2 regions of the Sporofaciens sp. SGI.106 genome follow, and region 1 is predicted to be linked to the other one. Evidence: predicted binding sites of a transcription regulator. Region 1 holds the regulator's gene; the other holds the start of a gene.
The links. The regulator Rex, encoded in region 1, represses fermentation and respiration genes when NADH is low (regulators of the CRP and FNR family bind a similar motif). The targets are predictions, from matches to a motif close to ATTGTTAANTANTTAACAAT.
Positions count from the first base shown of each region.

Region 2: ACQRCC_RS11500 (trans-4-hydroxy-L-proline dehydratase activase) is a predicted target of Rex. The motif match lies at 3,563-3,582, and genes of this name have one in related genera.

Region 1 is NZ_JBNPMZ010000001.1:70,767-78,620, forward strand. Features, by position in the region: gene ACQRCC_RS00305 (2-isopropylmalate synthase) at 1-328, shown strand, start outside; gene ACQRCC_RS00310 (GntR family transcriptional regulator) at 364-1,020, shown strand; gene ACQRCC_RS00315 (NADP-dependent isocitrate dehydrogenase) at 1,087-2,283, shown strand; gene ACQRCC_RS00320 (ABC-F family ATP-binding cassette domain-containing protein) at 2,358-4,310, opposite strand; gene ACQRCC_RS00325 (redox-sensing transcriptional repressor Rex) at 4,446-5,093, shown strand; gene ACQRCC_RS00330 (NAD(P)H-hydrate dehydratase) at 5,205-6,701, shown strand; gene alr (alanine racemase) at 6,702-7,854, shown strand, end outside.
Region 2 is NZ_JBNPMZ010000016.1:27,622-35,475, forward strand. Features, by position in the region: gene ACQRCC_RS11490 (M24 family metallopeptidase) at 1-97, opposite strand, end outside; gene hypD (trans-4-hydroxy-L-proline dehydratase) at 203-2,578, opposite strand; gene ACQRCC_RS11500 (trans-4-hydroxy-L-proline dehydratase activase) at 2,583-3,494, opposite strand; gene ACQRCC_RS11505 (S41 family peptidase) at 3,667-4,866, opposite strand; gene ACQRCC_RS11510 (murein hydrolase activator EnvC family protein) at 4,879-6,048, opposite strand; gene ftsX (permease-like cell division protein FtsX) at 6,119-7,027, opposite strand; gene ftsE (cell division ATP-binding protein FtsE) at 7,017-7,703, opposite strand; gene ACQRCC_RS11525 (PucR family transcriptional regulator) at 7,720-7,854, opposite strand, start outside.

The sequences.
Region 1 (7,854 bases):
CAATGTGACAAGAGCAGGAATCCACGCGGATGGTCTTTTGAAAAATGAGGAGATCTACAATGTATTTGATACTGACAAATTCCTGAACCGTCCACCGCTTGTAGCAGTATCCAATACATCAGGACTTGCGGGAATCGCACACTGGATCAATACATATTTTCGCCTTCCACAGGAGAAGCAGGTAGATAAGAATACGGAGCTTGTAGCTATGGTAAAAGCCTGGGTGGATGAGGAATATGAAAGCGGACGAGTTACCGTATTGACAGACGACGAGCTGCTTAAGGTAATTGATGATGCCTGTAAGAAGCTGGGCGTGGAATTGCTGTAGTATCAATTGGGGGAAACTCCGGAAAGAGGCAAATCATGGAAGAATATCAGGATCGCTCACTGAGGGGAAGAGTGTTTCGGAAACTGAGAGAGGATATTTTATCCGGAAAATATAAGGAGCATGAAGAATTAAGGGAAATCTCTATCGGAGAAGAGCTGGGAGTCAGCAGGACGCCGGTCCGGGAAGCATTAAGACAACTGGAGCTGGAAGGACTGGTTACGATCATCCCGAATAAAGGAGCATATGTGACTGGAATTACACCTAAAGATGTGCATGATATTTATACGATCCGCTCCATGCTGGAAGGATTATGCGCACGGTGGGCAACCAGACATATTACTGATGAACAGATTGAGGAACTGGAAGAGATCATACTTTTGTCAGAATTTCATCTGAAAAAAGAAGGAAATGAGAAGGCGAAACAGGTATCCGATCTGGACGGTAAGTTCCACAAGGTACTGTACGAGGCCTCCAACAGCCGTATACTGGAGCATGTTCTATCAGATTTTCACAAGTATGTGCAGATTGCAAGAACAATGTCAGTAGGTGCCAAAGACCGGGCAGAGAAGTCCATAGCAGAGCACCGGGGAATACTGGATGCAATCAAGAGTAAGGATGAGGTTCTGGCCGAGAAACTGGCGAATGAGCATATTATTAAGGTAATGGCAAATCTCCACATGAATGAAGAATAACAATAATTAAGATTTAACAGAGCTTAGAAATTTAGAGTATAGAATATCGAAAAGGAGCTGAAGGCAATGGCAAAGATTAAAATGACAACCCCTATTGTAGAGATGGATGGAGACGAGATGACGAGAATCCTCTGGAAGATGATCAAGGACAATCTTCTGGAACCATTTATTGAACTCAACACAGAGTATTATGATCTGGGACTGGAGCATCGTAACGAGACAAATGATCAGGTAACTATTGATTCTGCCAATGCAACGAAAAAGTATAAAGTGGCAGTAAAATGTGCTACCATCACACCGAATGCTGCACGTATGACGGAGTATAACCTGAAAGAAATGTGGAAGAGCCCGAATGGAACCATCCGTGCTATACTGGATGGAACCGTATTCCGTGCACCGATCGTTGTAAAAGGAATTGAGCCTTGCGTTAAGAACTGGAAGAAGCCGATTACCATTGCAAGACATGCATACGGTGATGTTTATAAAAACACCGAGATGAAGATTCCGGGACCTGGAAAGGTAGAACTGGTCTATACTGCCGAAGATGGAACAGAGACAAGAGAACTCGTACATAATTACGCAGGACCGGGCGTGGCACAGGGCATGCATAATCTGTGTGATTCCATCGAAAGTTTCGCAAGAAGCTGCTTCAACTATGCACTGGATACAAAGCAGGATCTCTGGTTTGCTACCAAAGACACTATTTCTAAAAAATATGACCACACATTCAAGGATATTTTCCAGGAAATCTTTGATGCGGAATATAAAGAAAAATTTGATGCGGCTGGTATTACATATTTCTATACTCTGATCGATGATGCCGTTGCACGTGTAATGAAATCCGAGGGCGGTTACATCTGGGCATGTAAGAATTACGACGGGGATGTAATGAGTGACATGGTATCATCTGCATTTGGTTCTCTTGCCATGATGACTTCCGTACTGGTGTCACCGGACGGATATTATGAGTATGAGGCTGCTCACGGAACCGTACAGCGCCACTATTACAAACATTTGAAGGGAGAGGAAACCTCCACGAACTCAGTTGCAACCATATTCGCATGGACAGGAGCTCTAAGAAAACGTGGTGAGTTGGATGGAAATGCAGAGCTGATGGCGTTTGCAGACCGTCTGGAGAAAGCTACCATTGACACGATCGAAGGTGGCGAGATGACAAAGGATCTGGCGCTGATCACAACGATGGAGAATCCGACGGTGCTGAACAGTGAGGAGTTTATTAAGGCAATTGCGAAAAGATTGTAAGTTAATTGGGGACGTAGCAAAATGCATTTTGCTACGTCCCCAATTAACATTTGCGGTGTACCTTTTTGTTCAGTTTACTCTGCAAGTTCCTCCCAGCGTTCATAAAGCTCAGCCAGTTCATCGGCGATCGCTGCTTTTTCCTGTGCCAGTTCCTGACACCGGACGGAATTAGTGTATACCTCTTCCTGAGCCATTAGTTCATCAATTTCAACATCCCGTTCTTCCAGTTCGGTGATCCGGTTTTCTGTCTTTTTCAGATCGTTCAGGCGTTTTCGTTCTTTCGCCTGCTGTTCTTTTTGTTCCTGCCAGCTCAGCTTGGATTCGGATACGGCAGAAGTGGAGGGATTGGTTGCAGTGACAGCGGCTCTTTTTCCTGAAATACTGGATTCGGAAATGGTCTGACCGGCATAGGCGGCGGTCAGTTCTTCTTTTTTCTCCAGATAGTAATCGTAATTTCCTATATAATTTACAAAGGTCTGGTTCACCAGATCCAGAATTCGTGAGGCGGTCTGGTTGATGAAATAACGGTCGTGGGAAACGTATAACACGGTGCCGGTGTAATCGTTGAGGGCTTTTTCCAGTATTTCTTTGGAAGCTATATCAAGGTGGTTGGTAGGCTCATCCAGAATCAGAAAATTCGCTTCTGAGAGCATGAGTTTTGCAAGAGATACCCGACCTCTTTCTCCACCGCTCAAATCCCCGATCAGTTTAAAGACGTCGTCGCCTGTAAACAGAAATGCTGCCAGCATATTACGAATCTGGGTGTTGGTAAGAGAGGGGTAATCATCGGATATTTCCTCAAAAATGGTCTTGTCCATGTGAAGGACGTGATGCTCCTGGTCGTAATATCCGATTTTGACGTTCGTTCCCAGGGTAAATGTACCGCTGTCTGCCGGAAGTACCTGATTCAGTATCTTGAGCAGTGTGGTCTTTCCCGTTCCATTATCACCGATTATTGCTACGTGTTCCCCGCGTTTAATCTCGAAGCTTATATTGGAAAATAATGTCTGCGGCGGAAAGGATTTGCTCAAATTCTCTACAGAGAGTACATCATTACCGCTTACACAGGAAGGCTCAAGTGTCAGGTGGATTTCACTGTGGATTTCTGCAGGTTTCTCCACCAGAGTCATTTTGTTCAGCATTTTTTCACGGCTTTCTGCCCGCTTAATAGATTTTTCCCGATTGAAGGAGCGCAGTTTTTCGATGACGGCTTCCTGATGTTTGATTTCCTGCTGCTGGTTTAAATATTCTTTCAGTCTGGCATCCCGGATCATCTGTTTCTTCTGTGCGAAGGCTGTGTAATTTCCGGGGAACATCATGATATTTCCCAGTTCGATTTCAATGACCTTTGTTACGACACGGTCCAGAAAATAACGGTCATGGGATACAATGAGAACGGCGCCCGGGTAATTCAGAAGATAAGTCTCCAGCCATGCAATAGAATTCAGATCCAGGTGGTTGGTAGGCTCGTCCAGAAGAAGGACATCCGGGCGTGTCAGCAATAATTTACCCAGCGCGACACGGGTCTTCTGACCGCCGGAGAGGGTGTCGACCGGTTTCCCAAATTCAGACTCTTCAAATCCCAGTCCTTTCAGTACTCCGGTAATCTCGCTTTCGTAAGCGTATCCATTTTCCCGCTCAAAGGTATCTGTCAGCCGATGATAGGTGGTAAGTCTGTCTTCCAGCTCCTGTCCGGACAGAGATGATAATTCCTCTTCAATAGAGCGGATCTGACGCTCCATCTCGATGACATCTGCCTTGGCAGTTTTTACTTCTTCGTAAATCGTATGACCGGTAGTGACTTCCTGGTGCTGGGACAGATATCCGAGAGTCTTTCCTTTGGCAAGAGTGACAGAACCGTCATCCAGGGAAAGTTCCCCCACGATCATCTTAAGAATCGTGGATTTGCCGGCACCATTGAGACCCACCAGTGCTGCTTTTTCGTGTTCTTCTATATGAAAAGAGCCATGTTTTACAATGACTTCTTCTCCAAAAGCTTTTTTGATGTTATGGCATGATAAAATCATGGCATGACCTCCTAAACCTAGTATTACTCACAATAATTATAACGAAATTTATGCAAAATACAACTAAAAGTTTGACTTTGAGTTGACAATTCTATATAATATTATGAAGAGAAACAAATCGGGAAGGTGAGACTAGTGGAAGAAAGAGAAATTTCTCAGGCTGTAATACGAAGACTTCCAAGATACTATCGCTATTTGGGCGAGTTGCTTGAAAATGGTGTAGAACGTATTTCCTCAAATGAGCTGAGTAAGCAGATGAAGGTGACGGCATCCCAGATTCGACAGGATCTGAATAATTTTGGTGGATTTGGACAACAGGGATACGGATATAATGTAAAATATTTATACACGGAGATCGGGAAAATCCTGGGGCTTGAGAAGAACCATAATATGATTATTATCGGAGCCGGTAACCTGGGACAGGCTCTGGCAAATTATGCGGCATTTGAAAAGAGAGGATTTGTTCTGAAAGGGATATTTGATGTAAATCCTACCCTTGCAGGTGTGTCCATTCGTGGTGTTCCGATTCGAATGATGAGTGAATTGAGAGAGTTTATAGGCAAAAATGATATTGAGATTGCCGCACTTACTATACCGAAGGCAAAAGCGATTGACGTTGCAAATGAACTGGTAGAGCATGGAGTCAGAGCAATCTGGAACTTTGCTCATACAGATTTGAATCTGCCGGAACATGTCATTGTTGAAAATGTTCATCTGTCAGAGAGTCTGATGAGGTTATCCTATAATATCAGCCGATATAACGAGGAGCATAAAACAGAATAGAGTGAGTCTTGAAACGAAAGTGGGACGTGTAATGTCGGTCTGTGCTGTGCAGGCTTTCTTTACACGTCTTTTGCGTATAGTCAGGCTGAAAATAAGAGGAGGAAAAGAGATATGATATATTTACCGGATGGAAATCAGATGAAGGAGGCGGACCGCCACACCATCTGTGATCTTGGGATTCCATCTCTGGAACTGATGGAGCATGCAGCAAGAGCCTGTGTGGAAGTTATGGAAGATCGAAAAACAGATCTGTCAGATGTGTGCATTGTGTGTGGCTCCGGCAATAATGGTGGAGATGGATTTGCGATTGCAAGGATGCTGCTGGAGAAAGGATATTCTGTTAAGGCGGTTCTGGCGGGACGCATGGAGAGCAGGACCCCGGAGACAGTGTATCAGATGGATTTGTTTGAAAAAGCAGGAGGAACAGTCAGTGAATGGAAATCCGGAAAATATAGTGTCATAGTAGACGCCTTATTTGGCGTAGGATTGAATAGAGATATAGAGGGAAGATATGGCGAGTTGATTGAAGAGATGAATCAGGCAGAGGCAGTCAGGTTTGCCGTGGATGTGCCGTCGGGAATCAGTGCGGCAGACGGAAGAATACTGGGGCATGCATTTCATGCAGATGTGACAGTAACCTTTCAGAGGGGAAAACTGGGGCTCTATATGGATCCGGGACGGCAGATGGCCGGTGAGGTAATCGTAACGGATATCGGTATCAATACAGAATGCCTGGATGAGGATATTCATACAGTCTGTGCCCTGGAGGAGAAGGATATTAAGAAAATGATGCCGGAGCGCAGGGAAGATTCCCATAAAGGAACCTATGGAAGATTGCTTGTGATTGCAGGCAGTAAGGGGATGGCGGGAGCAGCCTGGCTGAATGCATATGCGGCATATATGACAGGCGCCGGACTGGTGCAGATCTACACGGCAGAAGAAAATCGAATGATTCTTCAGCAGCTCCTTCCGGAAGCAATTATAACGACTTATGATTTGTTCGATGAGAGAGAGTTAATTTCCCTGCTCCGATGGGCAGATACAGTTGTCATCGGTTCCGGAATCGGGACGACAGATCTGGCGAAAAAGCTTCTGCGCACTACCCTGGAGTATGTGGCTGTTCCATGTGTGATTGATGCGGATGGACTGAATCTACTGGCAGAAAATCCAAAATATATGAAAGATCTGAGGGAAAACCAATTTGTATTTACTCCACATATGAAAGAAATGTCCAGGATTTTAAAGAAACCGGTATCGGAACTCAGGGAGAATAAAAGAGAAATGTTGGAGGAGTTTGTGAAAAACTATCCGGTCACCTGTGTGCTGAAGGATGCCCGAACTCTCACGGCATGTGAGGGAAGGCACACGGCTTTGAACCTCTCAGGTAATGCTGCCATGGCAAAGGCAGGCTCGGGAGATGTTCTTGCCGGCATTATCGGAGGACTCCTTTCACAGGGCACAGATGTTTATGAGGCAGGTGTCCTGGGCGCATATCTCCATGGATTGGCCGGGGATGCGGCCAGAAAGCAAAAAGGGGCATACAGCGTGCTGGCGCGGGATCTGGCGGAGAATCTGGCAGTAGTTTTGAGAAAATTGGAGGAGGATTAAATGAAGAAATATAGCAGAGTTTGTGCAAGAGTGAATCTGGATGCCATAGAATATAATATGGAAATGATGAGGCGAAACCTGCATCCGGATACGAAGATGATCGCAGTAGTGAAAACGGATGCTTATGGACACGGTGCTGTTCAGGTTGGAAGAATACTGGAACCCAGGGATTATGTCTGGGGATACGCGGTGGCAACCGCAGACGAGGCGCTTTTTATGAGAGAGCATGATCTTATGAAGCCGATTCTGGTACTGGGATGTGTCTTCCCGGAACAGCGCAGGGATATGATCGAACGAAATATCCGGGTAACCTGTTATACGGAAGAGATGGCACAGGATTTATCGAATCTTGCAGTGGAAATGGGAAAGAAAGCATATGTGCATATTAAGCTTGATACAGGCATGGGCAGGCTTGGATTTTTAATTAATGAGGAAAACGCAGAGATTATACGAAGGATTGCCTCCATGCCGAATCTGGTAATGGAAGGTATGTATACACATTTTGCCAAGGCGGATGAGACAGATAAGACATTTACGCAGAAACAGATTGAAAAATATCAGTGGATGAGGCAGGCTTTGACTGACCGTGGAGTGAACTTTGAGTTCTATCACTGTTCCAACAGTGCGGGAATTATCGATATGAAAGAGGCGAATATGGATCTGGCCAGGGCAGGAATATCTACCTATGGTATGTATCCTTCCGAGGAGGTTGTCAAGGAAAACGTACCATTGAAACCAGCAATGGAGCTGATCAGCCATGTTACACATGTGAAATGGGTGGAAAAAGGAGCTACTATCAGCTACGGAGCAACCTATGTGGCAGATTCACCGCGAAAGATTGCAACCATACCGGTGGGATATGGTGACGGTTATCCGAGAAGCCTGTCAAATAAAGGAGCGGTACTGATACATGGAAGGCGGGCACCCATTTGCGGACGAATCTGCATGGATCAGTTCATGGTAGATGTGACTGACATTGAGGACGTGAAATTCGGTGATAAGGTGGTTCTTGTAGGATTTGATGGAGAGGAACATATTCCGGTGGAAGAATTAAGTGATTTGTCCGGACGATTTAACTACGAGTTTGTATGCTGCCTGAGTAAGAGGATACCAAGAGAATATCTGAGAAACGGTGAAGTGGTAAAACAGATTG
Region 2 (7,854 bases), on a different contig from region 1:
AAGCGCTGATACATCTGACATTCGCAGGCTTGGCCACATAAAAACCATCCAGTCCCTCTTTTTCCATATAAAGTCTTAATTGTTCTATACTTTTCATCTTTTTTACCTCCTGTCTGGGACGGGACGAGGGGGACGGTTCTCTGTCCCACTCTGTCCTTGTAAAAGGACAGAAGGACAGAGAACCGTCCCCTTATCCGCCGTCTTAATTAAAACTCTGTTCTGTTCTGTTAATAATCTCATCCTGCAATGCTTTGCTCAGATTTCTGAAGTGGTCACTATATCCTGCAACACGTACAATCAGATCCTTGTATTCTTCCGGATTCTTCTGAGCGGCAATCAAAGTTTCACGATCAATAACATTGAACTGAATATGATGTCCATCCATATTGAAGTAGGAACGAACCAGATTTGCCATCTGATCCAGTCCTTCTTCTCCTGCCACAACACCCGGAGTAAATTTCTGGTTCAGCAGAGTTCCTCCTGTCATCAGGTGATCCATCTTCGCACAGGATTTAATTACAGCAGTCGGTCCGTTGACATCGGCACCTTTCTCAGGTGAAATACCTTCTGAAACCGGTACATGTGCAAGACGTCCATTTGCACTTGCCAGCAGCACTTCACCGAAGTATACATGACAGGTTGTCGGAAGCATGTTGACACGATATGTTCCTCCAAGCATATTCTTTCTTCCGGTTACCTCACCCTGGTAGAAACGGAATACGCTCTTCATAATATCATCTGCGTAATCATCATCATTACCATATTTTGGTGTATGATTCTTTACAAGATTCAGGATTCTCTCATGTCCTTCAAAATTATCATCCAGCGCCTGCATGAGTTCTTCCATCGTAAATTTCTTCTCGTCATATACATTGTATTTAACTGCAGCCAGACAGTCTGTAATCGTTCCAATACCAACACCCTGAATATATTTTGTGTTGTATCTTGCTCCACCTGCATTGTAGTCCTTTCCTTTTGCAATACAGTCATTTGTAATGATAGAAAGGAACGGTGCCGGCATGTATTCTGCAAAAATCTTCTCGATTACATTACTTCCCTCAATCTTGATATCGATAAAGTATTTCATCTGTTTCTTAAATGCATCGAACAGTTCATCGTAGGTCTTGAATTCTGTAGCATATCCCAGTTTCAATCCCAGCTGTTTGCCTGACACTTTATCAAATCCATTATTTAATGTAAGCTCAAATACTTTCGGAATATTGAAATATCCTGTCAGGATGTATGCTTCATTTCCAAACGCACCTGTTTCGACACATCCGCTGGTTCCACCGCGTCTTGCATCTTCCAGCGACTTTCCTGCATTAAGAAGTTCCTGAATAACAGCCTCTGTATTGTAGAATGCAGGCTGTCCCCATCCTTTACGGGAAATTTCGCAGGCTCTCTTCAAAAACTTCTGTGGTGTCTTACGGCTGATCTGTACATTGGAACTTGGCTGAAGAAGCTTCATTTCATCCATACAGTCAAGAATCAGATAGCTGACTTCGTTGACACCATCTTCTCCTTCCGGTGTAATACCACCGGTATTCAGGTTGGCAAAGTCTGTGTATGTTGAGCTTTCTTTCAGTGTGATTCCTACCTTCGGAGGAGCCGGCTGATTATTGAATTTTACCCAGAGGCATTCCAGCAATTCCAGCGCTTTTTTATTGTCCAGGATTCCAGCCTCTACATCCTTCTCATAGAACGGATTCAAATGCTGATCAAGACGTCCCGGTGAGTACGCATCCCATGGATTCAGTTCTGAAGTTACTCCCAGATGAACGAACCAGTACATCTGAATTGCCTGCCAGTATGTCTCCGGTTTGTGTGCCGGTACTACATCACAGTTTGCTGCAATCTGAAGCAGCTCTTCTTTTCTCTTCGGATCAGCCTCTTTTTCAGCAAGTTCTCTCGCATATGCTGCATAGCGCTCGCCGAGTATCATAATAGCATCGCAGGCTTTAGACATACCACGAAGCTGATTTCTCTTGTCAAATGCTTCCAGGTCGTTCTGGAAATCCAGCGCATCAATTGCTTTCTGGATATCTTCTTTATAGTCCAGAAAACCTTTTTCATAAATTTTAAAAGATCCTACCGTATGTCCCGGTCCTCTCTGTTCCATGAACTCGGTAAAGAGACCTGCTTCATAACAATCTCTCCATTCCTGAGTCATATTCGCAACAATCTTAGAACGTGTAGAACGTTTATCCCAGTAAGGAATGACAACTTCTTCCTGATAACTGTAGTCTTCCTCTTTTACCTTAAAACTGATAAGCTCACGGTCATTCATTACATGCATGTCTTCTACTGTATGGCAGCATAATTCCGGGAAAGTCGGTGCAGCCTGCGGGCTGTCTCCCTTTTCTCCAACGATCAGCTCTCCTTCACCGATATAAAGTGTTTTAGTTGAGAAATAATCATACAGTACCTGTCCTCTTAATTCCGGAATGGACAACTGACCTTCATATTTCTTATAAGTTTCCGTCTCGCTCTTTGCTCTTTCCAGATCAATGTGCGGCTGTGTATTAACACTCAATTCCCGAAGTGCCTGTACACGTTCATTCATACCTCTTTTTCCCATGTCCTTAACCTCCTATTTTTGTGTTGTTGAATCCTGCTTTTTGGAACATTTCCATAAAGTGCTGCATTTCTTCTTTATCCGGCGTGCTTAAAAATTGTCCCTCATATTCCGTCTCAAGTCTTCCATATTTGCTGCTGCCGGTATTGTGGTAAGGCAGAAGATTTACCTGTGCCACATTTATATTATGAGTTTTCAGCCAGTCAATCACTGCCTGCATACTCATATCATCCGCATTCACCCCTTTTATCGTGGGAATTCTGATATAGATACGCCCCTGGTCTTCACTCAGTTTTTCCAGGTTCTCCAGTATCAGACTATTATCAACTCCAACGAATCTCTTATGTACTTCGTTGTCAATTGCCTTTATATCATACAGAAAAGTATTCACATAAGGGAGTATTCTCTTAAAATTCTCGTATGGCGCATACCCACAGGTATCGATCGTCACAGTTATTCCCTGATGATCCAGGGTTTTCACAAGAGCCTCTATGTAATCCATATTCATGCACATTACTTCTCCACCTGATAAGGTAACCCCTCCGCCGGACTGTTCATAAAACATCAGATCCTTTTTCAGCTCTTTGACCAGTTCTTTAACCTCATATTCCTTCCCGGCAATTTCTCTGATATTCAACAGACAATATTCTGTGCAGGTTCCGCACGCCTCACACAATACTCGATCTGTCACCATCTTGCCGTCTTCCAACCGAATCGCTCCATTCGGGCAGGCCTTTTCACAGGTTCTGCATACCACACATTTCTCGCGATTCGTAAGAACCTGCTTATTAAAATTCTGTGTCTCCGGATTGTGACACCACATACATTTCAAAGGACATCCTTTAAAAAAAACACTGGTACGGATCCCATCTCCGTCGTGAATGGAATATTTCTGTATATTGGTAACTAACGGCTTCATTTTGCTCTCCTCTTTGCATTTTAGACCACAGTTTGAACTCTGGTCTAATCATAACATACAAAGCCGAGATTGTCAATACTTTCACATGCCACAAAAAAAGACCGGGAACCTGAAATTTATTATAAAATCTCAAATTCCCAGCCATAGCATTTCCATAACTTTTGATTATTCTTTATAACTGACTTTTGATTATTTCCAAAGCTTTTTCCAACTGATTATCATAATCGGGGCGATTCTCATCCCACTCATACTCCACTTCTTCATCAGGTGTAATCCCCTCGCCATCTATACTTCTTCCTTTGGGCGTAAGATATTCTGCAATAGTCAGTTTCACGCAACTTCCATCTTTCAAATCATAAACCTGCTGGACTACTCCTTTTCCATAAGTCTGTGTGCCGACGATCTGTCCAATTCCATAATCCTGAATAGCGCCCGCATAAATTTCCGATGCACTGGCACTGTTGCCGTCTACAAGAACTACCAGCGGTTTGCGGAATTGATGTTCGTCATCCGAAGTATATTCTTCCACTTTTCCATTCTTATCCTTCACAGATACAATCATTCCCTCCGGAAGCATCTCATCCAGAATATCTACAACTACATCCAGGCTTCCTCCCGGATTTCCCCGGAGATCCACAACGAGTCCCTGTATCCCCTGATTTTCCAGTTCCTCAAGCGCAGTTATATACTGATCTTTTGTAACCGTGCCAAATTCTGACACACCGAGAACTCCAATATTGCCTTCCAATACCCGACTCTCTACTGTATGCGTCTGAATGACCCTTCGTGTAGCCGTCAACGTTATTTCTTTTCCATCCTCACCCCTGAGAACGGTCAGTTCAACCGTTGTTCCTTCTTCTCCCCGGACTTTATTTACAACCTCATTCAAATTCTTATCAAGTATATCCTTACCATCCACTTTATAGAGAATATCCTTTTCTTTTAAGCCCGCCTCTGAAGCTGGCGAATTCTCGTATACCTGAACAATTGTAATCAGACCGGTGGATTTATCCTGACTCATCAACGCACCTATGCCGCAAAACTCACCAGTAATGGCTTCGTTCAATTCTTTTGTTTCTTCTTCATCGTAATATGCAGAATACGGGTCCCCCAAAGCTTCTATATATCCTTTATATAATCCCTCCTGAAGTGCTTCCTCATCCACATCACCACGATAATAGTGATCAATAAGCGTTTTTAGAAGAGTAATTTTCGTTTCTTCTGACTTTCCGATCACTTCGCGGTTTTTCGACTGATTCTCACCTTCAGTTCCTCCTGCAAATTGCATCCCACAGGACAGGATTCCCATTACTAATAATACAGTAAGGGCGCCAAAAAGCGCCCCTTTTATAAATCCTTTATTTTGTTTCATGTCTTCTCCTGCTTACAGATATAATCTCGGGTCTACCGGAGTTCCATCTACATGCACTTCAAAATGAAGATGCGGTCCTGTTGATGCTCCCGTTGAACCTACCGCAGCAATATTCTGTCCACAGCTTACATACTGACCACTGCTTACATAGATTGCACTGCAGTGCTGATATAAAGTTGCAATATCACCATGGTTGATAACTAAATAGTTACCACGCACTGAGTTATATCCAACAGTTGTTACTGTACCGGAAGCCGCCGCATAAATCGGACTGCCTGATGCCGCCGCATAGTCGCGTCCTTTATGATTTGTACTTCCGATTCCTCCCGGAGACTGTCTTCCACCAAACTCACTGCTTATGTATGCGGACGGACACGGATTAATCAAACGCCCATTACCGCTTGCCGGAATAGATGGACCCGCCCCACCGGAACTACTGCTTCCACCACCTGAGCTGCTGCCACCGGAACTGCTTCCCGAACTCGAATTATTCCCTGATGCTGCTGCAGCTGCCTCCTGCTGAAGTCTCCTCTGTCTCTCTGCTTCTTCCTGCAATGCCTTCAGTTTTGCTGCATTCTCACCAATTTCTGCTTCCAGACTACTGATCTCAGCACTTTTGCTTTCAATCAGCTGCTGAACCTCTGTCTGCTTTGACTGAAGCTGATTCTGCATCTCTTCCAGATTTTTTCTTTCTTCCTCCAACACTCTCTGCTGTTCTTCCACGGATTCTACAGTCTTTTGGAACTCTATCAGCATATCTCTGTCATACTCGGAAATCTTGGTAATATACTCGGCATTATTCAAAAAATCTCCAATACTTTTTGACTCAAACAGAATTTCAATAAACTGAGTATTTCCATTTTCGTACATATACTTGATACGCTTTTTCATACTCTCATATTGATTATTTTCATCAATCTGCGCCTGAATCAGTTCTGTTTCTTTCTGATCAATCTCTTCCTGCTTGGTCGCAATATTCTGCTTTGTCTGCTCCATCTCATTAATAATCGTATTCAGTTGATCAGCTAATGCCTTCTTTTCGGACTCCGCTGCGCTCTTCTGCGACTGAAGCTCACTATCCTTCTGCTTTGCCTCATCAATAGTTGTTGCATGAACCTGAAGCACCATGCCAAATGACATCATCAGAACCAGCAAAAAACTCAATAATCTTTTTTTACGCATATCTCTTCTCCCTTTTTATTCTACCCTTACAAATTACTCTATATTCCATTTCTCCCACAAAAACAATCTTCTATACCTTCAGATGTTTGCGGATCGTAAATGTACTTCCTACAAAACCAATTCCCACACCAAGCGCAAGACCAACCGGAAGAAGTGTACGATAAACCTGCATAACCGGAAGGAATTCCATAATATTATTCAGCAAACTGAATTTCGTCATTACGTACTGCACTGCTTTATCATAAGCAAAATATAAAAATACCAACGGAATGATTGCACCGATCAAACCAATCACAAGACCTTCTATAACAAAAGGTGCCCGCACAAAACTATCTTTAGCGCCGATATATTTCATAATTGCAATCTCTTCACGTCTAACCGTAATACCCATGGTTACCGTATTGCTGATCAGGAAAATGGAAACTGCAAGCAATATAGCAATAATCGCAACCGAAACATATCCAATCAGTTTATTAATGCTGGTAAGAGTCTTGGCAACTACATCGGATTTATTTACCTTACGGACACCATCCAGTTTCTCCGCAAAGGCAACAACATCTTTCTGCTTTGCCACATCAGACATGTACACCTCATAGTTGTCAGAATTACCAAGCGGATTATCATCCTTAAATCCATCTGCCAAATCTGCAGACTCTTTAAAATAATCCTCTTTAAATGAATCCCACGCATCATCTGCCGACACATAATTCACTTCATTTACTCCATCATAATTCTTAAGCTCTTCACCAATTTTTTTAATCTGACTCTCAGTCGCATCTTCATCAAAAAATACCGTGATTGCAACTCCTTCTTCTGCTTTCTTAACAATATAATTAAAATTGGTTACGATAGAGAAGAATAATCCAAACAGGAAGATACATGCCGCCATAGTCGCAATAGATGCAACAGAGAACATTTTATTTCTTCCTATGTTCTTAAACCCCTGTTTTGTTGAATATCCGATTGTACTAATCCTCATTTCTATACCCACCTTTTTGCTCGTCGCTGACGATGACACCTTTCTTCATTGTAACTACTCGTTTTTGCATCTCGTTTACAATCTCCTGGTTATGAGTTACAACCAACACTGTCGTTCCCCTTTCATTTGCCTCTTCCAACAATTTCATAATCTCCCATGAATTCGTCGGATCAAGGTTACCAGTAGGCTCGTCAGCCAAAAGAATCGCAGGCTCGTTTACAATCGCTCTTGCAATTGCAACACGCTGCTGTTCTCCACCCGACAACTCCTTCGGATAGGATTTGTACTTCTGTGCAAGTCCTACCAGCGAAAGTGCTGCCGGTACCTTCTTCTTTATCACACGGGTCGGTGTTTCAACAACACGCTGTGCAAATGCAATATTCTCATATATATTTCTATCTTTCAGAAGCCGGAAATCCTGAAATACTACTCCGATACCTCTGCGGTACATAGGAATCTGTCTGTGTTTTAATCTTCCCAGATCCTGTCCATTCACAACAATTTTTCCCGATGTGGGCTCCAGCTCTTTCATGATCAGACGAATCAGTGTTGATTTACCGGAACCGCTGTCTCCTACAATAAAAACAAATTCGCCCCGTTCGATTTTCAAATTCACACCGTTCAGAGCAGCAACCCCTTTCGAGTACTCTTTCGTTACTTCTTTTAATTCAATCATACTTTCCTCCTAATTACTAATACTCCAACGACTCCATATACTTCATATATTTAACTACCATCAGCGCAATTTTAAAAGTAATCGCATCCTCAAACACCCGCAAATCCAGACCGGTACTTTTCTGAAGCTTGTCCAGTCTGTACACCAGTGT